3 regions of the Microbacterium sp. Bi128 genome follow, and region 2 is predicted to be linked to each of the others. Evidence: riboswitches for the same ligand, from Rfam matches in the RefSeq annotation. Region 2 holds a riboswitch; each other region holds the start of a gene.
The links. Region 2 has a riboswitch for thiamine pyrophosphate ahead of LQV45_RS16965 (bifunctional hydroxymethylpyrimidine kinase/phosphomethylpyrimidine kinase). Riboswitches for the same ligand answer to the same signal wherever they lie in the genome.
Positions count from the first base shown of each region.

Region 1: linked by a shared signal. The riboswitch ahead of LQV45_RS16400 (ECF transporter S component) and the one ahead of LQV45_RS16965 (bifunctional hydroxymethylpyrimidine kinase/phosphomethylpyrimidine kinase) in region 2 are both predicted to bind thiamine pyrophosphate.
Region 3: linked by a shared signal. The riboswitch ahead of thiM (hydroxyethylthiazole kinase) and the one ahead of LQV45_RS16965 (bifunctional hydroxymethylpyrimidine kinase/phosphomethylpyrimidine kinase) in region 2 are both predicted to bind thiamine pyrophosphate.

Region 1 covers NZ_CAKKMM010000257.1:2,333-4,585, reverse strand. The annotation lists gene LQV45_RS16405 (ABC transporter ATP-binding protein) at 1-705, opposite strand, end outside; gene LQV45_RS16400 (ECF transporter S component) at 734-1,381, opposite strand; TPP riboswitch at 1,448-1,591, opposite strand; gene LQV45_RS16395 (heme-degrading domain-containing protein) at 1,779-2,253, shown strand, end outside.
Region 2 covers NZ_CAKKMM010000278.1:2-2,254, forward strand. The annotation lists partial or broken gene LQV45_RS16960 (ribonuclease E/G) at 1-963, shown strand, start outside; TPP riboswitch at 1,112-1,209, shown strand; gene LQV45_RS16965 (bifunctional hydroxymethylpyrimidine kinase/phosphomethylpyrimidine kinase) at 1,279-2,253, shown strand, end outside.
Region 3 covers NZ_CAKKMM010000111.1:2,215-4,467, forward strand. The annotation lists gene LQV45_RS10385 (HNH endonuclease signature motif containing protein) at 1-616, shown strand, start outside; TPP riboswitch at 660-751, shown strand; gene thiM (hydroxyethylthiazole kinase) at 743-1,534, shown strand; gene thiE (thiamine phosphate synthase) at 1,531-2,172, shown strand; gene thiD (bifunctional hydroxymethylpyrimidine kinase/phosphomethylpyrimidine kinase) at 2,169-2,253, shown strand, end outside.

The DNA of each region.
Region 1 (2,253 bases), on a different contig from region 2:
CAGCACCACGATCCTGTCCACCAGGTCTTTCCAGACCCCCACCCGGTGCTCCACGACCACCAGCGTGGCGCCTGTCTTGTCCAGGCAGCGGCCCACAGCGTCGCGGACCTCCAGGACGCCCGCGGGGTCGAGGTTGGCGGTCGGCTCGTCGAGCAGCAGCAGCCCTGGCCGCATCGCGAGGATCCCGGCGAGCGCGAGCCGTTGCTTTTGGCCGCCGGAGAGGGCCGCCGTCGGGTGGTCCAGCGGCAGCTGTCCCAGCCCGACGTCGTCGAGGGCCTCGTGCACCCGCGGCCAGATCTCCGCCGCCGGGACGGCGAGGTTCTCCGCCCCGAAGGCGACGTCGTCGCCGAGGCGGGAGAGCACCACCTGCGTTTCCGGGTCCTGCTGCACCAGCCCGGCGCGGCCGCGCTGCGCCCGTGGCGCGGCACCGTCGATCAGGAGGCTGCCGGTCTCGTCTGCATCTTCGGCGTCGCCGGAGTCGCCGGAGTCCCCGGAGTCGCCGGCCGCGCCGTCGCCCAGAACGCCGGCCAGGGCGTGGAGCAGCGTCGACTTGCCGGCGCCGGAGGGCCCCAGCAGGAGCACGCGCTCCCCCGGCTGGATGTCCAGGTCAAGGCCGCTGACGGCGGGCCTGGTTCGTCCGGCATGCCGCCAGCCCCAGCCGCGGGCCGTGACGGCGGCCGGCCGGACGCCCGGTGAAGATCTCATGATTCTCTGCAGGATTCAGCGACGGGGCTCAGGAGAAGACGGGCTCCGTGGCGGCCTTGCGGGAGGCAAAGGAGCCCAGCACTCCGGTTTTCGCCAGGCCGCGGGTGGCGAGCCAGGCCAGTCCGCCGGCAATCACTGCGCCGGAGATCGTGGTGAAGACGATGTAGGCGAGCTTGTCGCCGGCTTCGTAGGCGATGTTCCAGCCCCACGGCAGGAAGGAATCGTTCAGGCCGCAGAAGAGGCCCGCGCCGGCGCCGGCCAGCACGGAGACGGGCAGGTTGAACTTCTTGTAGAGGAAGGCCGCGAAGACCAGTTCGGCGCCGAGGCCCTGCAGGATGCCGGAGATCAGCACCGTGGTGCCGTACTGCGAACCCATGATGAGCTCGCCGGTGGCCGCGACGGTTTCGCAGAAGAGCGCGGCGCCCGGCTTGCGGATGATGAGCATGCCCAGCACTGCCGGGATCATCCAGCCGCCGGCGTAGAGTCCGCTCAACGGCGGGTAGACCGCGTTGACCGGAGTCGAGATCAGGTTCGCGCCCTGGGACCAGGCCCAGAAAATGACGCCGCCGGCAACGGCGATCAACGCGGCCACCACAATGTCCACCACGCGCCAGCTGTAGTTGCGCCGGGCGGATGAACGGCTGGCGGAACCATGCTGTGCTGAAATATCTGTCATGTCGTCCTCCTGAGGAACAGGAGGGGAGGGTGCGCCGGCCGGTCTCGGCTTCCGCCGCCCTCCGCGCATCCTGAGAACTCGACTCCCTTGCGCCGGTACTAACCGGATCAGGTTCGAGGGTCTGCGGCTGTCCGCACTCTCAGCGCCCACCAAAGGTTTCCCCGGATTGTTCCGGCGATGCCCGACGGCGGCGCTCCCCTGTCGTAATTATTTTCGCCCTTGTGGGCTGGCTCAGTTTACACCCGGACGGCCGGGATTTCAGTGGTGTGCCGTCACAATCGTGGACCGGACGGCGGCAGTCCCGGCGGCCCGGAAAACCCTCTTGGTAGAGTCGTCGTGCCGGACCCCCGGACCCGCCAGCGGGCGGCCTCGTCACCCACCGGAAAGCTGGAATATTTTGTCGCACACACCGGTCACCCAAGATCCCTCCGGGGAATACGATCCCGACTCCAATGAGCCGCAGCCGCGGGGTTCCCTGGCGGCGCTCATTGGCCGCGTGCTGGCCGAGATAGAGGCGCTCCAGTTCGCGTCGTTCAGCAAGGATGACGCCCTGGACCTCGGGCTCCTCCTTGTCGAGCTGGGCAGGCAACGCTCGCTGCCCATCGCCGTCGACATCACCAAAGGCGAGCAGGTGCTCTTCCACGCCGCGCTGGACGGCGCCACACCGGACAATGAGCGCTGGATCAACGCCAAAAAGCGCGCCGCCATGCGGTACGAGGTCCCGTCCCTGCTGGTGGGCCTCCGGGCCCGCGCTGCCGGCGGAAGGATCGAGGACAACGCCTGGTGGGATCAGTCGGAGTTCGCCGCCCACGGCGGGGCGTTTCCCATTTACGTGCGCGGCACGGGCGCCGTCGCCGTCGTCACCGTCTCCG
Region 2 (2,253 bases):
CAGTTGGCCGAGGTGCCATCGCTGGGACGCGTGCAGATGACCCGCAAGCGGATGGGCACGGGGCTGCTGGAAGTCTTCGGCGAACAGTGCGAAACATGTGCGGGCCGCGGCATCGTCACCCACGACGAGCCGGTGGAGCACCGCCGCGCCAACACGGTCGCCGCGGAGCACTATGTGCCGCGCACCGAGGCGCAGCCTGCTGCCCGCCCGGAACGCAAGAGCCGTCGCCGCGGTCGCGGAGGCCAGGGCGGAGAGACCGCGCCGGCCGCACCCGCGCCCGTCCACGCCGAGCCCACTGAGGCCGAACGCCACGCCAAGGCCGAGGCCACCCGTGCCGCGCTGGCCAACATCGCTGCCGCAGCGCACGCCGCGCACCTGCACGACGGGGAGGCAGCCGCAGCCAGCGACGCCGGGGCCCGCCAGGCCGCCGTCGACGCCGTCACGCAGCTCGCAGCCGCCGACGAGGCAGCCGGCCGCCCCGCAACGGTGCTGACGTTTGGCGGCGAGCAGGTGGCCCTACCCTTCGTCGAGCACGCGGAGGACGCGCCGTCACCGGCCCTGACCCTGGACCTGCTGACCGAGGCCTTCGCAAACCTGGGCGAAGCCGAGGCCGGCAAGCCGGATCAGGCCGCCGGCCTGGCGGCCGGTCAGGCAGCAGCTGTTGCCGCACCGGAAGCCACGGCGCCCGAGGCGCCGTCGGCCGTCCGCGCTACGGAGGCGCCGGCGTCACGCACAGCTGACACCACGACGCTGCGCGGCCGCCGCGGGCGCCGCAACCGGAGTGCCAGCCGCGCCCAGGGCGCAGCCAACGAAACCTCCGTGGAGCACCGCGAGGCAACCCGGCCGGCCACGGCCGGATCGGTCCACGAGGCCAAGGCTCCCGCCGCGGCCGGGCCTGCGTCCATCCCGGCCGGCAACGAGCCGATCATCCTCGGCGTCGGCGTGCCGGCGTCGGAGCTGTAGTCCTCCGCGACTGACCACGTCCCCGTCCGGTCATTATTTCGACTGGTCGGGCTGCGGGTCCGGGTCAGGGCAGACGTAACATACGTCCGCCCGGGCCCGGGCCCGCTCGTGCGTTAACGGGTCCTCCGGGTGGCAAGGGCTAGGCTGGAACACTGACACGGGGTGCCGGGCACCGGGCCGGCTGAGATCCAGACCCGTTGAACCTGTCCGGTTAGCACCGGCGAAGGGATGTCTTCCTTGTCCGCGAGATCGAATCCGTCCGAGTTCCTCCCGCCCAATTTTCTGCACAACGAGTCTCTGCCGGCCCCGCCGCGCATTCCCCGCGTGCTGGCCATCGCCGGCTCCGATCCCTCCGGCGGGGCCGGAATCCAGGCCGACCTGAAGAGCATCGCGGCGAACGGCGGCTACGGCATGGCCGCCATCACCGCCCTGACAGCGCAGAACACGCAGGGCGTGCGCGCCGTCCACGTCCCCCCGGCGGCGTTCCTCACGGCGCAGCTGGACGCCATCAGCGACGACATCGGCATCGACGCCGTCAAGATCGGCATGCTCGGTGACGCCGCCGTGATCGACGCCGTCCGCGGCTGGCTGGAAAAGGTGCGCCCCGCCGTCGTGGTCCTGGACCCGGTGATGGTCGCCACCAGCGGTGACCGGCTCCTGCAGGAATCGGCCGAGGCCGCCCTGCAGGCCCTCCTGCCGCTGGCGGACCTCATCACGCCCAACCTCGCCGAACTCGCCATCCTGCTCAAGGAACCCGTCGCTGCCGAGTGGTCCGAGGCCCTGGCGCAGGGCAAGCGGCTGGCCGCCCTGACCGGCACCACCGTCCTGGTTAAGGGCGGACACCTCCAGGGCGCCGGGCCGGGGGACGGGCATGCCCACGACGCCGATGCCCACGACGTCGACGGCCACGGCGCCGGCACCGGCTGCCCGGATGCCCTGGTCAACACCGGCGGCCTGCTCGGCCAGGAAACGGTGGTGGTGCCGGGGGAGCGGATCGCGACGCGCAACAGCCACGGCACCGGATGCTCCCTGTCCTCGGCCATGGCCACCGTGCAGGCCCGGGTGGGGGACTGGGAAGCGACGCTGCGCGAAGTCAAGCCGTGGCTGCTGGGCGCGCTCCGCGAAGCCTCGGCCCTGGACGTCGGCTCCGGCAACGGCCCGGTCCACCACTTCCACCACCTGCAGCACCTCCAGGGCAGGCAGGGTCCGGCGGCGGGGGAGTTCGCCGCAGCCCTGCGCGCAGGAGCCGCGGGCGATCTTGAGGCGATCTACGCCCTGGACTTCGTCCGC
Region 3 (2,253 bases), on a different contig from region 2:
CCTCCTGCTCACCTCGGCCCCCGACGCCGATCCCACCCGTACCGACGACGGGCCCGGCATCCTCGGCAGCATCCGCGCCCGGGTTCAAGTGGTCGTCCCCGCCCTGACGATGCTCGCCCCCGGGCGTGAGAATGCCGATCCCGCCGAACTCGTGGGGCACGGCCCCCTCGACGCAGGCACCGCACGCGCTCTCGCCGAATCGACCACGCTCCCCTGGGATCGGGTCGTCACCCACCCCGTCACCGGCGCGGTACTGCACACCGACACCTATCACCGCGGCACCGCGATCGACAGGTACCTCCGCGCTCGAGACCGCCACTGCCGGTGGCCCGGTTGCACCGTTCCCGCGAACCGTGCCGAGGTGGACCACACCCACGACTACGCGCTCGGCGGCGCGACCGACGTCACGAACCTCGCCCACCTGTGCCAGCGGCACCACACGCAGAAGCAGTTCACCCGATGGAGCGTGACCCAACTGCCCGGTGGGGTCCTCCGCTGGACCAGCCCGACCGGTCGCACCTACACCGACGAGCCGCTCCCGTACTCTCCCGCCGTGCGCTTCGTCCCCGACGATCCACCTCCGCCCGACCCGGATGAACCCGCGGCACCCTTCTGAGGCCTCGCGCCGCGGTCGGGCGATGCACCGTGCTAACGTCGCCCGCAGTGACACGGGGTGCCCTTCGGGGCTGAGAACACACCCGTCGAACCTGATCTAGTTCGTACTAGCGAAGGGATGTCGCGAATGGTCGTTCGCACGTCGTCGTCTCCATCCACCGCCGCCGAGGCCCTGTCCGCGCTGCGGAACGCCCCGCCGCTCGTGCAGTGCATCACCAACGCGGTGGTGACGAACTTCACCGCCAACGCGCTCCTCGCCCTCGGTGCCTCGCCCGCGATGTGCGACATCCCCGGGGAGGCCGGGATGTTCGCCGGTGTCGCCGGGGGCGTCCTGGTGAACCTGGGCACCCCGACCGCCGAGCAGCGCGAGGCCGCGCGCGAGGCCGTCGCCGTCGGCACTCCGTGGGTGCTCGACCCCGTCGCCGTCGGTGCGCTGCCGGTGCGCACCGCGCTCGCGCACGAGCTCCTCGAGGCCGGGCCGGCGATCGTCCGCGGCAACGCGTCCGAGATCCTCGCCTTGGCCGGCGCCGGGGCCGGCGGCCGCGGCGTCGACTCGACCGACACCCCCGACGCCGCTCTCGATGCCGCCCGCGCCCTCGCGGTCCGCACCGGCGGCACGGTCGCGGTCTCGGGCGCGGTCGACCTGATCGTGGATGCCGACCGCACGGCGCGCGTGCCCGGCGGGAGCGACCTGCTGACCCGTGTCACCGGCGGCGGGTGCGCCCTCGGCGCGGCGATGGCCGCGCTGCTTCCCGGTGCCGCGCCGTTCGACGCCGCGGTGACCGCGAGCGCGATCTGGGCGGTGGCCTCCGAACGGGCCGCCGCGGTCGCGGCCGGGCCGGGCTCGTTCGCAGTGGCGTTCCTCGACGCCCTGGCGGCGATCGACCCCGCCGACCTGGACGGGCGGGTCGCGGCGTGAGCGCGGTCGACCTCCCCCTCCACCTGGTCACCGATCACCGGATGCCGTTCGCCCGCGTCGCCGAGATCGTCGATGCCGCCGCGGGCTCGGGGGCGAGCGTGATCCAGTTCCGCGACAAGACCGGGAGCGGACGCGATCTGTTCGACCGGGTACTCGCCCTCGCCGACGTCATCGCCGGCCGCGCCACGTTCGTCGTCGACGACCGGGTGGACGTCGTCCTCGCCGCCCGCGACGCGGGCGCCCGTGTCGACGGGGCGCACCTGGGGCAGAGCGACCTGCCCGTCGTCGCCGCGCGCCGCCTGCTCGGGCCGGACGCGCTGATCGGCTGGACCGCGAACACCCGGGAGCACTTCGCCGCGGCCGCCGCCCTCCGCCCGGGAACCGTCGACTACCTCGGCGTCGGGGTCATCCGCGCGACCGCCACGAAGCACGACCACCCGCAGCCCCTCGGGATCGACGGTTTCGCCGGGCTCGTGGCATCCGCTCCCCTGCCCTGCATCGCGATCGGCGGGATCGAGGTGGGCGATGTCGCCGCTCTTCGGAGGGCCGGTGCCGCGGGCGTCGCGGTGGTCTCGGCCGTGAGCGGTGCCGCGGATCCCGCGGCGGCGACGCGGGCACTGCGCGAGGCGTGGGCATGATCCCCCGTGTGCTGAGCATCGCCGGGACCGACCCCACCGGGGGTGCCGGCATCCAGGCGGATCTGAAGTCGATCGCCGCGC